Regions from separate parts of the Bradyrhizobium genomosp. III genome, predicted to be linked through region 2. Evidence: riboswitches for the same ligand, from Rfam matches in the RefSeq annotation. Region 2 holds a riboswitch; each other region holds the start of a gene.
What was found. A riboswitch is a leader RNA that binds a small molecule or an ion and turns the genes downstream of it on or off. The one in region 2 is predicted to bind cobalamin.
Positions count from the first base shown of each region.

Region 1: linked by a shared signal. The riboswitch ahead of metE (5-methyltetrahydropteroyltriglutamate--homocysteine S-methyltransferase) and the one ahead of IC66_RS46875 (hypothetical protein) in region 2 are both predicted to bind cobalamin.
Region 3: linked by a shared signal. The riboswitch ahead of IC66_RS47100 (TonB-dependent receptor) and the one ahead of IC66_RS46875 (hypothetical protein) in region 2 are both predicted to bind cobalamin.

Region 1 is NZ_AJQF01000539.1:1,169-10,360, reverse strand. Features, by position in the region: gene IC66_RS0141325 (hypothetical protein) at 1-387, opposite strand, end outside; gene IC66_RS46920 (hypothetical protein) at 733-1,023, opposite strand; cobalamin riboswitch at 1,375-1,576, shown strand; gene metE (5-methyltetrahydropteroyltriglutamate--homocysteine S-methyltransferase) at 1,678-4,023, shown strand; gene IC66_RS0141310 (hypothetical protein) at 6,052-6,258, shown strand; gene IC66_RS0141300 (glycine amidinotransferase) at 6,961-7,833, shown strand.
Region 2 is NZ_AJQF01000524.1:645-7,430, reverse strand. Features, by position in the region: gene IC66_RS48825 (hypothetical protein) at 1-105, opposite strand, end outside; gene IC66_RS0140655 (SbcC/MukB-like Walker B domain-containing protein) at 102-1,772, opposite strand; gene IC66_RS48820 (transposase) at 2,173-2,295, shown strand; cobalamin riboswitch at 2,533-2,734, shown strand; gene IC66_RS46875 (hypothetical protein) at 3,111-3,557, shown strand; gene IC66_RS48815 (hypothetical protein) at 3,959-5,374, opposite strand; partial or broken gene IC66_RS48810 (transposase) at 5,568-5,990, opposite strand; partial or broken gene IC66_RS44510 (IS21 family transposase) at 6,054-6,232, opposite strand; gene IC66_RS0140615 (glycoside hydrolase family 12 protein) at 6,314-6,786, opposite strand, start outside.
Region 3 is NZ_AJQF01000154.1:5,040-11,213, reverse strand. Features, by position in the region: partial or broken gene IC66_RS0113120 (PepSY domain-containing protein) at 1-613, opposite strand, end outside; gene IC66_RS47100 (TonB-dependent receptor) at 626-2,974, opposite strand; cobalamin riboswitch at 3,091-3,292, opposite strand; gene IC66_RS0113110 (histidine phosphatase family protein) at 3,365-3,937, shown strand; gene cobT (nicotinate-nucleotide--dimethylbenzimidazole phosphoribosyltransferase) at 3,930-4,982, opposite strand; gene cobF (precorrin-6A synthase (deacetylating)) at 4,993-5,742, opposite strand; gene IC66_RS0113095 (energy-coupling factor ABC transporter permease) at 5,789-6,174, opposite strand, start outside.

The sequences.
Region 1 (9,192 bases), on a different contig from region 2:
GAAGTTGGCCGGATCATGCAGAAAGCGAAGATTTGCGTCCCTTTCGCCATCTGCGACTTCACTGGCGATTAGGGAGAGCGCCAGGGCGCGCCAGCCCAATTCCATCGGCTTCGCATAAGTCGACGCAAGTTCAAGCGTGCCGTCGAGGGCGATCTTCCAGGCGATAACGTACTGTTCGTCCGATTTGTTGTCCCGGTGTCTGGTCCACGAAACGAAAATAAAGTCGTTTTGGCCAAGTTCAACAACGCCCCACATTTGAGGCACGAACTGTGCCACCTTCGAGACATTGGAGATAATTTGTTCTATCGTCTCACCATCTTGCGCTCGCCAAGTTGACTTCAGTCGTTCGACAAGGGGACTGTCGCTGGCCCGAATATTATTGCTCATGGCAGCCGGCCAGGCGAGGCAGATTAAAAATCCGACCACGCTAAGCCATAGCGCGGGTCTTCCAGGCATTCTCTTCATAACCCTCGGCCTATCGCGTTTCATCCAAATATCTTGTGAAGCAGGCAACCTCGAACCTGCTATGCCATCGCAAGAAGTTTACGGGGATGCACCCGCTAGCTGTCCCGCGCGAGCAGGCGCTCCCCTCTATGTCATGCGCAGCTAACTTCCCCGGCAGCGACTGCGTCAATTGGCTGAGCTGGACCTGCCCAGAGGAGGAGACTGGGCATTCCGAGGGTCTGCATTCTTCGTGCCAGGCAATAGGCGGAAAATTTCACGGAGTTTGTGTCACTCTTGTCGACTTTCCGACCTTTGCATGTTTTCGATGTTTCTGTTTGGCGTATCCGCCGCAGCTTGTGCATCCATGTCCCGCACCGGATATTTAGCAGAAGAGTTGAACGCCTCGATGCCGGATGCCTGTGGACGGAAGTGGGTTTGCCGCCATTGAGCTGTGTGGTTCGCTATCGTGCCGCCCGCGTTCGAGCTGCGTGATTGCCAAGCACCAAGCCGGCTTGATCCCAGCTCTGAAGTCTGGGTGGCACGCAAATCAACCCCTCGCCAGTTGCTAAATTTCGCCACGTGCCTTGGCCTATTCGCCGCAGATCCTTTAGTTGAGCGAAGAGCTGGCTAGCTGAGGTGCTGGGCGAACCTCTGGAAATCGCAAAGCCGCATTGAAAGCGCTCTGATATAACGTCGGTACTCCCGCCGGCAGGCTGCTTCTGTCCCTTTCATCAATTTAGCGTGCGGCTCCGCCTCAAGGCAGCTCCGATGCTTATCCGGCATCTGAGAAGGATATGTCTGATTATGACATCTCTGATGAGAGAATGTTTCTAGATGGTGAAGTCACAGAGATGCACGGTCATTCGGCTAGCGGATGTCGCAGATTAGCTTGCACATAATCTGAGAGGTTGACGGAAGAGTTCTCCTGCCGATAATCCAAGTCGTCGAGGTTCTCCGGTTCCCATTGATCCGGAGCTAAGAGGGAAGCCGGTGCAAATGCCGGCTCTGCCCCCGCAACTGTGAGCGGCGAGCCGCTGTCCGACGATGTCGCTGAAGCCTGCACGGCTTCGGGAAGGCCGGACAGCAGCGATGACCAGCAAGCCAGGAGACCGGCCCCGACAATATATTGGTCCACGGGCGGGGTGTCTCGGTGGTGCGCCAAGCAGCCGTCGCACGCGCGACTTCTCCTGCCTGCGTCCGCCATGGCCTTTGTCCCCAACAGGGGTTAACGCTATGTCTCCTCTCTCTCTTCCAGTTGCTACGCTCGGAACGCCACGCATCGGCCCAAGGCGTGAGCTCAAGCTCGCTCTAGAAAGCTACTGGGCTGGAAAGATTAGTGAACAGCAGTTGCACGAAGACGCATTCGGCCTACGCGCAGCGAACTGGGCTCGTCAAAAATCGCTCGGCGTCACGATCATTCCGTCAAACGACTTCTCGCTGTATGATCAGGTGCTCGATACAAGCGTCATGGTTGGCGCAATCCCGGAGATCTACGCCGCGAACGGAGAATCCGTTTCGCTCCAAACGTACTTCGCCATGGCCCGCGGATCGCAATGCGGCGAGCAGGATGCGAGTTGCGCCCAGAGCCCGCGGGGATCTGGCGTGCCCGCGCAGGAAATGACCAAGTGGTTCGATACCAACTACCACTACATGGTTCCTGAGTTTTACCGGGGACAGGCGTTCAGACTGTGCTCTCGCAAACCCGTCGAAGAGTATGAGGAAGCGAGGGCTCTTGGCTTTCAGACCCGCCCTGTCCTGATCGGGCCGGTCACATTTTTAAAGCTCGGCAAGAGTACCGATAGTGCGTTCCAGCCCCTCTCTCTCCTCGATGATCTGATACCCGTCTATATCGACCTTCTGCATGAATTAGCCAAACGAGGGGCAAGTTGGGTTCAGTTTGACGAGCCCTGCCTGGTCCTTGATCTGGATGAGGCGGCGCGAAATTCGTTGCTGCACGCCTATAACCGGTTCGCAAAGGAGGGACCCGCTATCAAGATCATGCTTGCGAGCTATTTCGGCGCCCTAGGCGACAATCTGGATACTGCCTTGAGCCTGCCAATTTCCGGTCTGCACGTCGATTTGGTTCGAGCGCCAGAACTATTGGATCAGATCGTTGCTGACGGCCGAAGTGATCTCGTCATGTCGCTCGGTGTCATCGACGGCCGGAATGTGTGGCGGTCGAACTTGCCGTCGCTCCGTCAGCGGCTGAAGCCCTCGATTGCGAAGCTTGGCAGGCACCGTGTACAGCTCGCTCCATCCTGCTCGCTGCTTCACGTGCCGGTCGATGTTGAACTCGAGACCGGGCTCGCGTCCGACGTCAAGAGCTGGCTTGCTTTCTCGGTTCAGAAGATGCGTGAGCTTGCGATCCTGGCGCGGGTACTCGCAGGCGACCAGAATGTTGGGCTAGCTCTTGCCGAGTCGGAATGCGCTGCGACTGCCCGCCGGACCTCGCCGAAGATCCATAATGCCAACGTCGCTGTCCGAATGAGGGCGATCGATCAGACGATGCGCCAGCGCGCCACCCCGTTTGCCCGTCGTTCCGAGATCCAAAGGGAACGCTTTGGACTACCGGCTTTTCCCACCACGACGATAGGATCGTTTCCGCAGACCACAGCGGTGCGAAATGCTCGCGCGGCGCATGCGCGAGGTGCGATGAGCGAGGAGCAATACGACAGGTTCCTCAAAGAGGAGATAGCCCGCGCCGTACGTTGGCAGGAGGACATCGGTCTTGACGTCCTCGTTCATGGCGAATTCGAGCGTAATGACATGGTGCAGTACTTCAGCGAGCAACTCGCCGGCTTCGCATTTACAAGGAATGGATGGGTTCAGTCCTATGGTTCGCGCTGCGTTAGGCCCCCGATCCTGTTTGGCGATGTAGTGCGGCCGAAGCCGATCACCGTGGAATGGTGGCGCTACGCGCAATCACTAACTAGTAAGCCGATGAAGGCGATGTTGACCGGACCGGTGACGATCCTGAACTGGTCGTTTGTTCGCGATGATATTCCTAGAAGCGAGGTCTGCCGTCAGCTTGCGCTCGCGATGCGCGATGAAGTCCGCGATCTCGAGAATGCCGGTGCGGCGATGATACAGATCGACGAAGCTGCACTTCGCGAAGGATTGCCATTGCGCCGGTCGGACTGGAAGGCATATCTCGATTGGGCCGGAGATTGCTTCCGCATCTGCTCATCGGGCGTTACCGATCAAACGCAAATCCATACACATATGTGCTACTCAGAGTTTAACGACATCATCGGTGCGATCGCTGCAATGGATGCGGATGTCATTTCAATCGAGACGTCGCGATCGAAAATGGAGCTGCTGGATGCGTTCAGGAGGTACGAATATCCAAATCAAATCGGACCGGGCGTGTACGACATTCACTCTCCGCGCGTTCCCGAGACGGACGAAATGAAGGAGCTGATCGTGCTAGCTCGGACGCGCTTGCAGGATTCTCAGCTCTGGGTCAATCCGGACTGCGGCCTAAAAACGCGCAAATGGGAGGAGGTTCGGCCTGCGCTCGCCAACATGGTCGCTGCCGCGCGCGAACTGCGCGCTGCATCCGATCCGCAAATCCGTTGATCCCGAGCTCCGGTCTGTTCTCGACAAAGCTAATTGGGTTATGGTGATTTACGCTTTCCACATTATCGAGGCTATCCTTGCCGCTGACAAAATGCCCGGTCCACTTCGTGGACCGGGGAAGGTACGGTCTCGGAGAAAAGATGGTGACGCGTTACGCTAGTTTCGTCGGCCGCGGGAGAATTGCCGGCTGCTCGATCAAGGCGACGACATTCGCCGAAAATCTGCGACCCATTCAAGCAGAAGTGCCGCAGCTCAATCATGCCATGGTACGCGGCCGTCTAGGCTGTGATTTGTCGCTCATGGGCACGTTGGCAACGGCCGCGACAGCAATGAGAAAACTAATGCTTGACGGACACCGCAAGGCACCGGCGCGGATTCGGTCCGCTCGGAGATGCCGTCAGGGTCCCTCAATCAATCCACGCTAGATAGTTTCCGAAGAGAGGACGTCAAAGGCACTCCGTACCCCAACTCACGCCAATCCATTTGGAATAACGGCTATCCGGGCCAGATACGCCAATGCGTCGGCCGCACAGCGATTTGCTCTCCGGTATTCGCGTTGATCCATCCGCCGAAGATCCGGCGGCAAGGAAAGACCACCCGGTGAATTGAATTACCCTCGATCACGGCAATCTCCAGATCCTGATCGAAGGGCGGCGCCTTTCCAAGCTGCTCCCATGTCAGATCATTAGATGCTGGGCGGTGTTCATAGCTGCGGGGTGACAAATTCAGATAACCTTGTTAACACCGCGCACATCGCTTGGGTTCTGCGCGGACGGGCCCAAGCCGATAACGTTCGGATGGCCCGCGTTCTCGATCGCGTCAGCCGCGGCGGAGGGCTATCGGCCATGCGCTGTTGTGACGAAACATGATCCGCTCGCGAACTGAAATATTTAGATCTGCGCCACGAAACGACATCTGAGCTTTGGTCGAATTGATTTGGATCAGCTCAAGGCCTCGGCCGTTGATATTTGTAGCTGTGCTGCACAAGTTAGACTGGACTCCAGCTCCAGTAATCCGGCCCGGAGCAGGGTAAATGGTCCGGCCGTCTGTCATATCACGTCCCTTGTTGGTGAGACACATCTCCTTATCCTCCGGCGTCATCGTGTTGGTTGTGTGTGGGGGGCCTCCCTCACGCGCGCATTTTCTTAACACCGTTAGATGGGCGGCATCGCTCTGAGCCCATAGCAGGGCCGTCCCGCAGGCCGATAAAGTAGATGCCGTCGCAAGTCGGCGCAATTTATCATGTGGCCGGTCATTGGCCGCCGCGCGGCTGCGGCTGCGTCTGGTAGCAGTCCTAGGAACGGCAGCGGGTACCCGGGCAAGAAAGCATCATGGGCGTCAAGCATTTCGGTCCGCCGTGCGTCTGACCTTACTAGAAGACCACTTCTATCAGAGGCAGCCGCTGCAGCATTGATGCTTGTCAAAAAGTTGTGCGCGTCCGGGATCGGAGGCTCGTGACCGCTACCAGCCGCAGACGCTCGTCGACATGTTCCGAACTCGCGCTTCAGCCAGCGCCTCGCGTTCTCTGCAACAGACCAACGCGTTGAATTGAGGTGCAACCCACGCCCATGGCTAGGACAACTTTTCGCCATTGCTCCGTGCACGCCGACGGTCAATTGATGCTTCGCCTTTCACTCGGTGGCCTTGCCGGGCGCTGATAGACCTTAAGCTCCGGCGCTGAAGTCCTGGACCGGGCTTATCGAAACGTGGGCTAGGACAAGCGTGATGAGCGGCTTCTGCAATCGCGTCTTCAGGTGGCCGCCGATGCAAGTTCGGGGTTCTTGGTGCCCAGCGATCGCTTGCGCGCATAGCCGCCGGCGCATGGCAGAAATCAGCCCGCGATAAGCCTGCACTTGCGGCAGTCGTTCACAAGACTATCGCGGACAACTCGTAAAGTTCACGGCGGACTTTCTTGGCCTATCTTCGGAGGATCAGACAGACCTCTTGGGATGCTCCTTGAGGCAAATCAAATACTCCCCGCGCGAATGGCAGAATAGTGGATAAGCAAACCACACAAAGAGAGGGGGCATGCCTTCATTTAGCGTCCGGTTTATGAAGATCGTTTGCGACGATGCCGGCGGCGAGCATCGTGCGTGCCAGGCAGCATTCAAGGTCGATGCCGCCTCGCTGAGTGCTGCTGCTCAGCAGGCGGAGACCGATTTCTGCCGGCAAAGGCGGGTCCGCGATTGGACAATCTTCGCCGATGTACTGGAGCTTCGAACACCGCCTGCATGAGCCAATCCGTCCACATCATCTTCGAGCATTCCGCGAGGACGAGCTCTCCTGAGTTGCAAGGGCGTCGCACTTTCCGGGTTTCCAAGGAAGTTTAAGGTCTTCAACTCCGGCCAATGCTCTCAGTTCACGCCCGTGACATTCACCGGCGTCCTCGCCAGTCATGGTATTCTTCGGCTATGGCATCCGGCGCGACGACGTGTTCGTCGAGCATGCCTACGACATTGTGTCCGGCTCCGCGCTTCAATCGGATGAGACTTTGCCCTTTTACAGTGACCGGCGTCCACTTCGAACCTTGGCAGCGGTGCTCCGCATCAGCCTTACTTCCGCCCGCTGCCATTCCGTGCGGTAGCCTTACTGTGGCAAACGTTCCAATTATACAATTTGAACCACGCCGGCAGCCGTATATGGAATCCCGAAGGGACGGCAAATACGTCATCCGCCGGCGAACCTGCCAGGTCAGATAGGTTGAATTCGTGGTGTAGAGCACGTATCCGGCAATGGTGTAGAGCGCATCTGACCAGCCGGCCAAGGCGGGATCATCCCAGTGGGTAGAGAACAGACGATCGCGCTGCTCCGCGTCTGTCCTCCGCGGCAGCGGGCACACAAGCTGGCACGCGGGTCCGCCATCGGATCAAGGACCGCTACCTGGACGAACTGAATGAGGACGTCGAAGGAATTGTGAACACGTTGCGGAAGCTTAACGTGACCGTGCATCGACCGATGACACTCGATGCGTCCACCGTGGAGGTTCGCACCCTTGCTTGGTTGGCCGCAGTCGTGCCGCCGCTCAATGTCCGCGACATAGCGTTAGTGGTTGGAGACGAATTGATCGAGACCCCTCCTATGCTCCGCTCACGATACTTCGAGACGCAATTTCTCAAGCCAATCTTCGCGTCCTATTTCGACCGAGGCGCGCGATGGTCAGTGATGCCGCGCCCGTTGATGACTAACCGTTCATTTGACCGCTCCTACGCCCTGTCAACGACCGGTGGTCCAACGGAACCGATCCACCATCCCGGAACACATCCCTATGACGTTGGCCTCGAGATGATGTGGGACGGTGCGCAGTGTTTGCGTGTTGGACGCGACCTCGTCGTAAATATCGCTACCAAGAATCACGCGATGCCATGTGATTGGCTTGAGCGCCATTTGCAAGGACGATTTCGGATCCACCGTGCCTACAAGCTCTGCGATAGCCATATTGATAGTATGGTCATAGCGCTTGCGCCGGGGCCGCTGCTCGTGCGGTCTCGCGAGGTGGCGGACTATTTGCCAGAAGCAATGCGCAACTGGGACATGATAGTAGCGCCCGAGCCAACCAAAAATAGTTTTCCGGCTTACAACGACGACGATCTGCTGTTGTCCAGTCTTTACATTGATGTCAACGTCCTCTCGGTCGCTCCTGACGTCGTCTTAGTCAACGACGCCTGCCCCGAGCTGGCTCGGATCCTTGAACAGTTCAGCTTTCAGGTTGTCCCGGTTCGGCGCCGCCATAGACGGATCTTCGGCGGTGGGTTCCATTGCGTTACTCTCGACACGGTTCGCGAAGGCGGGCCGGAGGATTACTTCAGCTAGTACCGACGATCGTCTGCTTTCCGGGCAACGATCTGCTAAGCCGCTGCTTTGGGAGCCTCATACCTGGCGAAGCTTATGCTGCATCAGCTAGTTGGGAGAAAAATCGTAGCGTAGGCTGGCATTGCCGTAGTTGAGCCACCTAGATAGACTCTCCGCCGCGTTTGAGGTCGACATTGACGGGTGCCTCTCCGGGCGCCGTAAGTCGGGACGTGCACACGCTCACATCTTGCGGCACCATTGTGCGCGTGACCGTCTTCCCTTATCAGGACGGGAGCTTTTGAATGTCATTTGATCGTCCAGTGACTTAAAGGAAACTGTTGCTTCGATGTCACCAGATCGGTGAACAGCCGATCTACGCTTGTGCGAAAAAGAGCCACCACATGTTCGATATCTATTTGAACCAAAGAAACGATCTTTTGGTCGTGCCGAGAGGCTTTGCGATCCCCGCGGGATTGGGCGGGAATTGGAAACGAAAGAAGCGGGCGGTTCGTTTCGTGAGCGACGTCATTCGTCAGGATGTACAACGGCGTGGCTACTACCGACGTCGTTTGATCTCAAGTCGGTCGAAGTCGGCAGTCGAGACCACCTCACGCTCCTAGTCAACGCAGCTATCTAATGCTGAACCGTTCTTCGGAAGAGTCCTGGCAAGATGCAGTCGAAAAGCGTTGCTTACCGCGGCGACGGCAGGCGGGTGTCGTGCAATCGGCTTTAGGAGGAAGCTCTCTTTTGAAAAGCGGCTCGCAGCTCTGGAGCTTACCTCAAAATATGTAATATGGGCTTTTCCTTAAGTCGATGGCGTGCGCGAGTTTTCAGTTGTCGATACTGAAGATACTCGCCTGCAGCCGCACGGTCTGGCGAGTATCGAAGTCGTTAAGCAGCATTTGGCTATCTATTTTAGCAGCGGCCCGGAGTGGACGGACCGTATGAAGCGGATTGCGAGCCGCGCGACCCCACTCGATGTTTTCGGCCAAAAGCTGATCGAGCGGAAGGCCGGGTGCTGGATTATCACCGAAGAGGGAAGAGAGTACTTGAGGCGCTCGAAAACTTAGATCGGGGTACTATGCAGGCGCAGGTTGAGCGAGAGATCGCGCAAGAGCCGAAAGCTGAGCTGCCGCTCCCTTTGGTTTCTCGGCTGGAAGCGAACACGGGCAGAAAGCGTCCCACGGCATGCGATTGAGCCGACGTAAACCGATGTCGACGTGGAGGAAAGCCGCTTGAACCCTTGCTGGTGGTGATGCAGTTCGACTGGATTGCGAAATTCAATCTAGAAACAGTGTCGTTGTAATCAGTGTTGTGGAGTCGTTGAACGCGACCAAAGATATTGACCTGAGGGACGAAGGATTTGGCCTCTTCGTGCAC
Region 2 (6,786 bases):
CGGAGCCGCGGACGCCGGCCGGGTGCGATCCGGATTGCGTTCGCTCCGCTCTAGCAGGCGCTCGAGGAATTGGACCCCCGCATCCGTCGTACGAACGTCGGTCATTCCGCGGCCTGGTCCTGCGGGACGGCGCCGGCCTTCTCGGCAGCAATCAACTCGGCTTTGAAGACGTCAAAGCCCTTGCGATACGGATCCGCGTCAGCAATCGCCTGGCGAGCCATCTCCGTCGGGTATTCGGTGTCGATCATGACCTGGTTGCCCAAGCGGTTCACGTTGACGACCGTTTCGACGACCTCCATGAACACGTGCCGCTTCTCGTCCGGCGTGGCCAGCATGACCTGGAGACCCAAGTCCCGCATGAATTCAGAGCACTGGCCAATTGCCTTGGTATCCAAGCGATTGAAGGCCTCGTCGAAGATGGCGAGCGACAGTCCGCTCTCGCCGGTGCGCCGGTTCTGGTACGTCGCGGCCAATGAGGCGCCGATGGCGATATAGAACGGCAACTGGCCCTCGCCGCCGGATCCCGTGCCGGCGCGGCTCGTCAACGACGAGCGGATCTTACCATCGGCATCCTGGATGTAGAGCTCGAAGTTGAAATACTTGCGCGGATCCTCGATTTCCTCGGTCCGCGCGTCCGGCTTCGACAGGATCTCCTCGATCTGACGCACGGCGCGCATCATCGGAGAACTCGCATCCTCGCTACGATCCCCGAAAAGCGGCAGATTGAATTCAGGCTTTCTTGATTCCTCGACGAGCTCGATCATGTCGACGTGGGTCGGGGCCTCGAGCGCCTTGAACGAGTAGTAGTCGCGCCCGTGGAACTGGCGGTCCTTCAGGTGGCGGTTGAGCTCGTTCAGGGTGGACTTGATGCCGGTGAAGGCATCGTCGAGCCGATGGAGAAGGTCGTCCCGGAATGCCGAGGTCATCTCCGTCTCAGCGTTCCGACACTGCTCCGCGTACTGGACCAATTCATGCCCATCCAATCGGTCCTTTTCGGCGACCGCCCACTGCTCGACGGCCGACGGCGTCGCCTCCTCGGCGGTGAACGGCGGCACGAGATAGAAGTCCTGCCCGTGCTTGTTCACGGCGCCCGTCATTTCCCTCATCAGGGTGGAGCGCCGGTTGGTAGAACGGTTTTCACGGTCCGCCGTCAGCCCAGCGATGCGGTCCGACAAGGACTGAGCCGCCATTTCGGCCACCTTCGACCGGTAGTCGCTCATCTCCCTCGATTGCGGGAATCCGTCCAGCAGCTGGCGCGCGCGGGCGCGACGTGCCACCGCCAGGACTTCACGATTGTTCTTCATGTAGTCTTCATACGCGCCCTCGGCCCTGTCTTTCGCGCTGTGTGCCCGGGTCGACGCATCCTGTGTCTCGGTCTTGAGCCGGTTTGCCGTCTTGACCTCCGCGGCTAGGCGCTCCAGATCGGCAACGAGCTTGGGATCGCGATTCCGCTTGGCGTCTTCGATATTTTTGCCGATTTCCGCCAGCTTGCGATCGAAAGCAGCCAATTCCTCGCCGCATCCAAAGCAGGTCAGGCCAGAGTCGCGGATGGCCTGGAATTGCGCGAACATGGCTTCGAACAGCCGTGCCTCATCCTCCGCGCGCCGGACATCTCCCGCCGATCCAGCAAGTTGCTGGAGCAATTGCTGCCGTTCGGCCTGAAGCTGTTGGCGCATCTGCTCCTTCCGACCGTCGACTTGCGCGATTTCGAGCAATCTCTCGTCGAGATTCCCGACGAAGAAGCCTTCGACTTCGTGGTTGGTCTCGTTCACCCTGACCCTAGCCGTAAGCAGGCTGCGCGCAAGCTTCTCCCCGCGGAGTACCATGACCTCTCGAATTCCGCGCTGTTCGACGCCATCGTCGCAATGGCGTTCTGCCTTGCAGATCGCGACGCGCGGTTCAGGGTCAGCGTGAAGTACCTCGCAGGGCTAACACCGGACATGCTCAGCACGACAGGCAGGGCGATCATAGGCGGACAAGCCGGCTTCGATACACTGTGCGAACGGTTGAGACATGTAAACGGCACCCGAGCCGGCCATCACGGCCGCATCAAAGAGCTGGGACATTTGGCTGGGCTTTCGACGTCGGAGTCGCCCCTCGATCCTCAGATCAGGTCGATCTTGCTAGAGAAGATCGAAACGAACATCGCAAATGCCGTCGAGGCGGAGTCTCTTGAAACTCGCTGCCCGTGTGGTCGAGACCACGAGCCGCATTCGCCTTGCGTTCGCCGCGGCATGCCCCGAAGCCGACCTGAGCCGCGGCTTGCCCGGCGCGCTGCTGCCGCTCAGTCCTTGACCGGCGGGGCGTCCGCCCCCCGTTCGCCCAACTTATCCCTCAAGCGCGTTGCAAAGTACGGGTCGTGAGGCGGTGAAAAGCCGAAGGCAATCCTGTGCGCCTCGTCAGAGCAGATGTGCGGCCACATCAATCGGACTAGAAAAACGCACTCTCACGAATAGGACGGGCTAAACTGTCACATGTTGTGTCACTCAGCACTCGATTCACGCCCCTTGCTTGACTCGGTTATGAGGGGCCTTCAGTCTGGTTATCGGTAGCGCCGAAAGGCGTATCAAGGGAATACGGTGCGTCCTCACGGACAAGGCCGAAGCTGCCCCCGCAACTGTAAGCGGCGAGCCGACGACAGTTGGGCCATTGGGTTCGTTCGTTCGAACCTGGGAAGGTGGTCGGAGGCGTCAACCCGCGAGCCAGGAAACCTTGCTGCCGGTCGTGGTCATGGACTGACGCAGGGGCGGGGTGCTCCAAGACGTTGCAAAGCCGATCGAGATCTGCCGCATTCGGGGCGAACGGCTGCCGCTCACGGCGAATGTGCGTGACGGCTTTTTGTTTCGCCCGTGGTCATCACCGTTTTCATTTCAAACGTAGTAGCCGTGCCGGCGCGAGTTTCGGCGTCAACTTCAATCCTGCTCAAACAGCGCTGGCTGTCCGGGTCAGCATTGACGCTAGGAATCGTGCTGGCCTCGATCGCCGCAGCGGGATCGGCGTCCGCACAGCCTCCGCAACTGCTCAATCCGTGATTGTCTCCTCGGCCAATCCGTGGGGCAACACCGTCACCGCGGCAGCAGCAGCGGCGCGAGCGCGTACGCCTCTGGTACGTGGCCGCGACCCGGGCGCGCGACCTGCTGATCCTGCCTAGGCACTCCGCCGACCTGTCGGACAAGTGCTGGGCAAAGCTCGTCGATTTGGGCCTGGCTGGTCTCCCGGCGATCAACCCGAACGACGTCGGCACCGCGAAGGAAAGGAACGTCACGCCGCTAGAGAACGGGCAGACCCGCGAGACCTTCGCCGCCGAGGCGACCGCTATCTTCGATGTGCGCAAGACCGTGATCTGGCGTCGCCCGAGCCGGAGCGAACTTGATCAGGTGGACGAGCCAGAAGCGAAGATCGAAAGCGGGGAAATTCCGGAAACCGGCGCTGCGGAGCCTGCTGCCGTTCTCAGAAGTTCGACGCGTGGCACCATCCTTCACAAGCTAATCGAGGAGGTGCTGACCGGAGAAGCCTGCGACGCCAGGGCGGACTTGAAACGCGGGCTGCGGAACTGATCCGGCAGATGGGGCACGAACCGGCGGAGGATCCGAAGATGGGCATCAGCGCCGTCGAACTGACCGCCACGGTGCTGCGGACGCTCGCTCTTCCGGACGTCGTGACGCCGCGACCGCGTCTCGCCCCCGAGCTCCCGTTGTTCGGAAGCCAGACTCACGAAGGCGGCAAGGTCCTGCTCTCCGGACAGGTTGACGCGATCGCGTTCGACGAGGCCGGCGCCATCGACGCGGTCGTCGATTGGAAGAGCGACGTGGCTCCGGATGCGCCGAGCATCGGCCACTACAGACAGCAGATCGCCGACTATCGGAAGCAGACGAACCTAAGCGGGACAGGTCGTCGATGTGACTTGAGCCCCCGCGGCTGCTGCTCAGGATCCAAGCGCCGTCTCTGCCGGCCTGGTCTACCTTGCCGAGCTGCGGTTGCTCACGCTTGGCTGAGATCGAATCTGAAAGTTCTCCGCAGTTTCACGGATTTCGAAATTGATCGGTCCAGGTCGCCCGTCCGGAGTTCGGGCCCACAGGTATGCGGAGCCTTCATCCAGCACGATCGACTCGACCGAGAAGCCTGCACGCTTAACCAATCCGGCGAGATCGTCCGGCGGGATGAGGCCGTAGAAGGAATGGCCCCTAAGCGAGTCCATGAGGAAGCCGTTGCCGTATGGTTGACAATTCGGGAGATTCTGCATCCTTGTAAAATCAGAATTGCGATAGAGCGTCACAAACAAGCAAGTGCCGTTTGGCTTTAGCTTAGCTCTCATCAGTTGAACGATGCCAAGTCTCACGCTTGCCGATGGGATCACAGAAAGAACGTTTATGCAGAAGCCGCGGTCGTATCTCCGGTCATGGGAGGCAAACTGACCCACGGTGAGGGCGTGGACGTGATTTGATTTGCCGACGTAATCGCGGATGGTGGTCGAACGACCGCGGATCATTTGACCCCTTGAAAGCTGCACTTCCGAATCCACCAACGCAAGTTCGCCGGTGGTTTTGGCTATTGCCCGTTCGTAACGCAGTTTGCCGCAGCCAAAGTCGAAGCTGGAATGAATTGGCTCGAGACGCGAGATCAGCTTCTTAAGATAGGCCGAACTCTGTGTTTCCGGCTTGGCTGCGTTTTCGCTCCGGACGATGATATCCTTCCCGATCTTGTACCACATCAGATGGCCGCCTCTGTGAATGCTTGGCGGTTGCCTGCACTTGCCTCGGCATTCCCGGCTATCTGTTGGATCTGGGGATCCGCCCTTCGTTCCAGCAATCCATACCGAAGATGCATAAATAGAAGCGCGGCCATCGAGGCGGTCCAAAAAATGATCAGAAACCAAGCTGCCCTGGCGAAGGCGGATAAGACCGCGAAGCCTGTGAGTATGAAGAGCCACTCCAAGGCAACCCAATATGTGCCAAGCCTCCAATGCGCTTTCGATGTCGTGCTTGTCGACGAGCGGATGTTCGCTTCGGCTGGACGCGTATTTGTAGAACGTCGCTCTCACGAGGGGATGGCGGTCGCGTTTGAGATTTGCCGCCTGACGGGCCGACATCTGCGCACCCGACATGACAGCCAGAGGGAGAAGGATGTTAGCGCGGTCGAACCTCGCCCTGATCTTAAATATGTCCGAAATCCGATCATGGAATCGGGTGACCCTGCTGAAGATGAGCACCAGCAAAGCAAGCGCGAAGCCGCCCACGTTCACCTCAGGAGCTTTAATAGCCGTGGCGAATTCCTTGACGCCGGGCAGATGCTCAACTCGCAAGAAAAGACCGTTAATCCAAGGATCGTACCTCACCAGGAACGAGCAGGCTAAGGTCAGCGAGAAATCCGCCAAAGCGTTCTTCTAGAGCATCTCAGAATAGTTCTTCGGCCCGAAGAAGGGCATCAGAACGCGAAGGATCGAATCCATGCCGCCCCCGAGGTTGTTAAGACCGGTCCATAAACGGCTTGATTGAGTCAGAAAAGTAGCCGACGGTCAACGGATAAGGTGATGGCCGAAGGGAGGAAACACCCTCCCTCGGACGCTTCCCGAGTCGAGTAGCGATCCCATATTCAAGGCAAAAAGCGCGCATCTGATTTATGAGGCACGTCCGTTGCGAAATCATCCTATCGCGAACACGATGCAGCGCTTGCAGGTCAATGTGTTCGGGCGACCGTATTTCGACGAAGCGCATTGTTGGTCGCGTCACTGCTTCCGCGATCGCTGCGGCATCGATGATGTCACTTTTGTTGGACTTTACATAAGGCTTGACGAATTGAGCCGGAATAATGCGGACGGTATGCCCCATCGCGGCGATCTTGCGTGCCAACCATTGCGAGCTGGCCTTCCAATTGTAGATCGTCGCTTCGGAGACCCCGTGCTTGCGAGCTAGGTCGGCCGTCTTCGCCCCGGCCTCATGCGCCTTCGACACTGCGATAATCTGCTCTTCCGTGAACCTTGCTCGCTTCATCTGTCCGTCCTTCTTCGGGGCGGACTCTGAATCCTTCTGGAGGAAATGCTCAGTGGCAGGTCACGCCAACGAAAAGAAGCGTTGGTTGCGCAGCCGCGCCAAAATCCATCGCTGCGCGACTTGCACCGCAACTTCGACCTTTGCCTTATCTTTTGGGCGCCGCGGCCGGGCTGCGAGATGGCCGTGCCGTAATGGCTTGCCATCTCGGCATAGGTTCGGTTGAGGCCGGGATCGTGGCGGTCGGGATGTGAGCGGCAAGCCAAGGCCGTCAGTCAGCGTGGCTCATTGGCATAGCGCAGCTCACCTTACCGCCCGCGCGGACTTCACTTCGAAGTCACGGACCAGTTGTTGAAATTGAAGTTCTTTCCCCCCGGGGACGAGGTAATCTCGACGCCGTATTGGACGCTACCGACGTTTATGTCGCCAAAGTACCCCTTCGACTTGATCCACTGCAGGATACTCTTGATGTCCACTGTCCCGCTGTTGGTCTTCGAAGTGCGCAGCAATGAGATGACCTTGTGACCATCGGAGCCTTCGCCTTCAAACACGTTCCAAGTCGCCCCGCCTACATTGACATTGCTGTAGACCGGAATCGCCGCACCGGAAGGGGCATAATGATATGAAATGGGCTTAACGTTGCCGCTCCCGTCCGAGTTTCCGGTGTAGTTTGTCCAGAGCATTATCTCATGTCGGTCTGAGCTGTCCCAGATATCGTAGGCGACATCCCAGGCGCCGCCAGTGGGAACTTCCTGATTGAAGCTCGAGCTCAGAGTGTTGATTGAGCTGAGCGGTTTCC
Region 3 (6,174 bases), on a different contig from region 2:
AGTTGCTTCTCAGGACCGTCGGATAAATCCAGTGCAGCACACTGCCGGCCCAATTCCAGCCCCGCTCGCCCCGCCTCGTGTCCAGGACGACCTCGCCGGTGGACGAGGAAACATAGACTTCCGTCCCGGCAGCATCGCCGAGCGCCACACGAAACAGCGGCCGGTGGCGATCGAAGCCGTTCGGCACGCTCCACTGATCGTAGTCCGAACGCGCAACGACCGCGGCCCGCGCGGCATCGAGCCCGCGATTGCGCGCGTGCTCCCGCGCGCTGGCAAGCGCAGCATCGGCAATTGCGACCGACGCATCCGCTCCGTCGAAAGCGCGGACCGCGCGCACGCGCGACGATCCCGACACGATGTAGACCGCTGCATCGCTCCGCTGGATCAGCCGGACGCGCACGGCGCCCGCGACCCCGCTCGCAGCGACCGCCTCCACAACCGGGATCCTCGCCGCTCCACGATCCACCGGCGCAAGGCCGGCAAACCGTTCCGCTTCCGTCAGCGACGGAAACGGAACGAAGTGCATCACGATCCCCGTCGCAAACCACATCGCGAACAGCAGGCAGAACGCGATCCCGAGCCAGCGATGCGTAACGACGATCGCGCTCATCATCCGTTCAGCGCCCTACCATTTGAACGCGGCCGAGAGCTCATAGGTGCGCGGCGCACCGAGGAGGATCTGGTCGGGATAGAACGGATCGCCCCAGATCGCATAGCGCTTATCAGTGATGTTGCGCACGCGGAAGGTCAGGCGGGCCTGGTCGACCGCGTTGAATACCGTCTTGGGGATATCGACGAAGGCGTAGACGTCGGCGACGGTATACGCCTTCATCGTCACGACATTGGCATCGGTGTTGTAGCGGTCGCCGACATGGCGGCCGGTGATGCCGAGCTCCACCGGCCAGGGCGTGAAGAAGCGCCAGGATGCACCCGCATTCGCCACGATGCGCGGCACGTTCGGCGGCGTATTGCCGGAGAACGAGCCGCCGACGAAATTGTAGTCGGCATAGCGGGCGTCGACATAGGCGATGTTGCCCCACAGACGCAGTGGATCGATCGGACGGACCGAAGCGGCGAGCTCGACGCCCTTCGACTCCTGTCGCCCGGCGATGTTGAGCGCCATGCCGCCGGCCGCGGCATAGACGTTCTTGCGCACGATGTCGTAGGCCGAGAAAGACCACTCCGCCCTGTTGTCCCAGAACAGGTGCTTGACGCCGGTCTCGTAGGTACGCGAGGTCGTCAGGTCGAGCGGCTGGGTCGGCGACAACAGGAAGCTGGTGTTCGCGGAGACGTCGGCGCCGGTGGCGTACTGGCTGAAGAAAGTCATGCCGGGCACGACCTCCCACGTATAGCCGATGCGGCCCGTCACCGGCGCCCAGTCTTTCGTGAACGGGAAGCCCGCGTTCACCAGGCCGGCGGCATCCGTCGAGTTGCGATCGAGCCCGATGTGCTCGACGCGCAGGCCGCCGATCAGCGCGAAGGTCCGCGTCAGCTTCAGCCGGTCCTCGAACGACAGCGCCTCGTTGTCGATACGCGCGGTCTGCTGCTTGGTCGTGAGCAGACCGTAGAAGCCGCGGTTGGGATCGACCAGCGAAACATAATCGTTCGGGAAGTTTGCCGCGCCCGGCCTGACGAAGTCGAGATAGCTCGACGACAGCGTCGTGACCAGCCGGTTGTCGAAGCCTGCGATATTCGTGTCCCAGATCAAATCGGTGATGTTGCCGACGAGGCGCTGGCTGTGCGCGACATAGAAGCGCTCGCGATACACCTGGTTGTTGGTGGAATCGAACGCCTCGATCTCGTTGTTGAACCAGGTGCGCTCGGCACCGTAACCATAGGCCTGACTTTTCAGCGTCAGGTCCGGCGCCAGCTTCAGCTCGAAACCGCCGCGCAGCCACACCTCCTGCGCGACGTTGCGGTTGTCGAGGACGTTGTAGTTGGTATTGAAGGTGCGGTCGTCGATCGTGACAGCCCCAAGATCAGTCCTGTTGAAGTAGTTGCCGGAGACGATCCCCGTCGTCGCGTGCGATCCACTGAAAGCGATCGGCACCAGCGGCGCGCCCCAATAGGCTTTCGAGCGATCCTCGCGATACTCGATCGCGCCCCAGATCTTGAGACTGTCCGAGATGCGATAGTTGAGCTGGCCCGACACATCGAGCATCTTGGTATTGGTGTCGTCGGCAAAGCCGTTGAGCGCCGAACGGCTGATGTCGAAGCGGTAGTCGAGGCCCTGCACATTGGTGCTGCCGCCCGAGCCGTAATGCGCGCGGAACGAGCTGAGCGAATCCCAGGAGAAATCAGCTTCGTTCCGGATCGCTCCCGTGTGCGGCTGCTTGGTCACAAAATTGATCGCCCCGCCGGCGGCGCCCTCGCCCGAGATCAGCGATGCCGGGCCCTTCAGGAATTCCACGGCTTCCAGATTGGCGGTGTCCATGATCCGCGAGGTCATGTTCTGCGGACCGATCTTGATGCCGTTGTAGAGCGTGTTGATCTGGCTGTTGGTGAAACCGCGCATCGAGAAGGCGGAAGGCTCGGCCGGATTATCGCCGGAGGTGACGCCGACCGCCCCCTGCGCCACGTCGGACACGGTGCGATAACCCTGCTCGCGCATGGTCTCCGCGGAGATCACCTCGACGGTCGCGGGCGTCTCGCGCACCGTCAGGCCGAGCCGCGAGGCGCTTTCGGCCACGGCATTGCTGTTGAGCGGCGTCGGGGGTGCCGCAGTCGGCACGGCAGGCTTCGGCATCGCTGCTGCGGTCGCCGGCCTGCGCGCTGCTGCGCGGCGCGTGCTCTGCGCCTCCCGGCCGGCAGGCTTGGCCTGCTTGCGGGATTGGGCCGGCGACACCTCGACCGGCGGCAGGGGCTCTCGGGCCTGCTGCGCCAGCGCAGCGGGCGGATCGAGAGCGGCAAAGGATGTGAGTGCCGCGGAGGCGAGCAGGAATTTTCGCGGTCGTACGATACGGATGGAAGACACGGTTTCGGGCCTCGGTATGACGTCAGTGGCACGTCACAGCGAACGAGGTCTCACCTTTTGGCCCTTCAGCCGTCCGATGAAGCCGAATGTCTGTACTCCCCGACCGACATCTTCGCGTGTGACCACGGCTGACGGCAGGTCTCCTGGCTCGCGGGTCATCACCACTTCGTCGCCTTCCCGGGACCGAGGACCCAGTGGCTTCTGACGAAGGATTATCCGCTCACAGTTGCGGGGGCAGCCACGGCGTTGGGGACAATGTCCCCGCACCGTATTCCCTTTTCATCCCCTCTCGGGGAAACCGTCGCGAGCATCTAGGATTACCATCACAACAGAGTCAATGTGCCAGTTGCGGCGTTATGGCCACAACGACCAACTTCCTTGGAGATGAGCATGGAAGGCGAGACCTTCCTCTGGTTGATACGGCACGCGCCCGTCGCGGGCGTCACAGGCACGATACACGCGTCCGACGCGCCGGCCGATCTCAGCGATCGCGCGCAACTGGACGCTGTGCGACGGCACCTGCCACCGGATGCCGCCGGCTATGCCAGCCCGTCGCGGCGTACGGTCGAGACGGCGCGCGCGCTGGGCCTCGAGCCGGAGCCCGTCAGTGAATTCCGCGAGCAGGATTTTGGTGACTGGACCGGCCATCGCCATGACGAACTCGAGGCGACCCGCGGTGAGGCCTATGCGCAGTTCTGGAACGATCCAGCTGGCGGACGACCGCCGGGCGGCGAGAGCTTTGCGGATCAGGTCGCGCGTGTCCGGCTGGGCCTGTCGCGGATCGCAGCCGGATCGGCCACGCTCGTCGTGCATTCCGGCACCATCCGCGCCGCGCTCTGCATCGCGCTGGACCTGACGCCGACGGCGGCCTTGCGCTTCGTGGTCGATCCGCTGTCGCTGACCCGGATCGATCGCCTCCTGAGCGGCTGGCGCGTCGTCTCCGTCAATCAGCGGATCAGTTAGGACGATCCGGCACATTGGCCTGCGCAAACGTCGCCATGCCGTTGTGGAGGCTGCAGGCGAGGCGCACCAGCGGCAGCGCGATGGCGGCGCCCGATCCCTCGCCGAGCCGGAGATCGAGGCTGATCAACGGCTGCACGTTCAGCGCGCGCAGCACCAGCCGATGCCCTTGCTCCGCCGATTGATGCGACGGCAGCAGGAACGGCTGGCACGACGGATTGAGACGTGCCGCCGCCAGCGCCGCCACCGATACGATGAAGCCATCGATCAATACAGGGATGCGGCGCTGCGCGGCCGCGATGATCGCACCTGAGATCGCCGCGATCTCCAGGCCGCCAACGGCGCATAGGATTTTTTCCGGCGAAGCGCCGCCAACGCCGTGACGCGCGATCGCAGCATCAATCACACGGGCCTTGTGCGCGCGCCCCGCCGCATCGATCCCGGTGCCGCTCCCCGCAATCTCTTCGGCGCTGATGCCGAGCAGGCCCGCCGCGATTGCCGCCGAGGTCGTGGTGTTGCCGATCCCCATCTCGCCGAAGATCAGGAGATCAGGCTGATGGGCAGCCGCACGTGCGACGGCGCGCTGGCCGGCCTCGAACGCATACCCCAGCTCGGCGGGTGCGAGAGCGGCTTCGACGCTGAAATCGCGTGTGCCGTGGCGCGGCTTGTCGGTGACGATTCCTGCCATCTCGTCCTGCGCCAGCGTGCCGGCGTCGACCACCTCCAGGCTCGAGCCAAGCTCGCGCGCCAGCACCGAGATCGCGGCGCCGCCGGCGGCGAAATTCGCCATCATCGCGATAGTCACGGCTTGCGGATAGGCCGATACGCCCTGCGCGACGATGCCGTGGTCGCCGGCGAAGATGATGATCGGCACCCGTGCGGCACGCGGCTGTTCGGTCGCCTGCAGGCCCGCAAGCTCGATTGCGAGCTGCTCGAGCCGGCCGAGCGCGCCGGTCGGTTTTGTCAGTTGCGCCTGCCGCGCAATCGCCGCCTCGCGATGGGCCGCGGAGACATCGGGGCAGTTCTGGGGGACCCATTCGGGGAGCATGCTGCCTCGCTTAACGTGCGCGCTTGAGAATGTAGCTGTCCATGATCCAGCCGTGCCGCTCGCGCGCTTCCTGCCGCGCCGCGACGATGCGCGGGCCAACCTCGGCGAGCGCGCCGGACATGATGATCTGGTCGGGCATGCCGAGATAGGCGCCCCACCAGATCTGCAAGCCCCGCTGATCGAGCGATTGAAACGCCGTGCCGCCGTCGAGCATCACCACCACGGTATCGACATCTTGCGGCCAGCCGCCTTCGCGCAAGCGCCGCCCCGTCGTGACCAGAAAGGGCTCGCCGATGTCGTTGAGCGGCAGCGCATGCGCCGCGCACAGCGCCTGGATCGAGGTGATACCGGGCACGACCTCGATCGTCGGCAACGGATTGAGCCGTCGTGCAATGCGCAGCGAGGAGTCATAGAGCGAGGGATCGCCCCAGATCAGCAGCGCAACCTTGCCTTCGCCTTCGAGATGGTTTGCGATCGCTTTCGACCAGGCCGCGGCAACCGCATCATGCCAATCGTCCACGCCCTTGCGATAGTCAGCTTCACCAGCGTCGCGCACGGGAAGGTCGAATTCGGCAATGATTGTCTTGTCGCTGGTGAGCACGTCCGCGCAGATCGTCCGCCTGAGATCGGCGAGATCGGACTTTGCCGCCCCCTTGCGCGGAATCAGGACGAGATCGGCGGCGTTGATCGCCTGAACAGCGGCGCGCGTGAGCTGGTCGGGATCGCCGCAACCGATGCCTATCAGGGAGAGTGTGAGCATCGCGAACGCGACGGGCGGCCCTGCTGGCCGCCCGTTCGCTTGTCTCTCAGGCCGCGTTGTGCAGGCGCGGGGTGACGAGGCCGGGCGCGGTGACGCCGCGCAGCGACTTCGCCAGTGCCAGCACCGCGAGATCGGCGAGCGGCTCGATCACGATGACGAGCGCATAGGACGCCGCGAACGTCGCGATGTTGGCGAGGTTGCTCATCGCAAAGCCCGAGCCATAGAGCGCCCAGAACGCCACCCAGGCGATCACGCCGGCCTGGTAGGTCGTCGAGAGCGCCAACGCCTGCCGATACTTCAAATCGACATAGGCGGTGTTGCGCGAGATGATCCGTGTGGCGATCGCCTGGATCGCGAACAGCGGCACCAGCAGCGTGGTGACGTTCATGCCGTATTGCGGGATGTCGGCCGGCTCGAAGAACACGCCCTGGA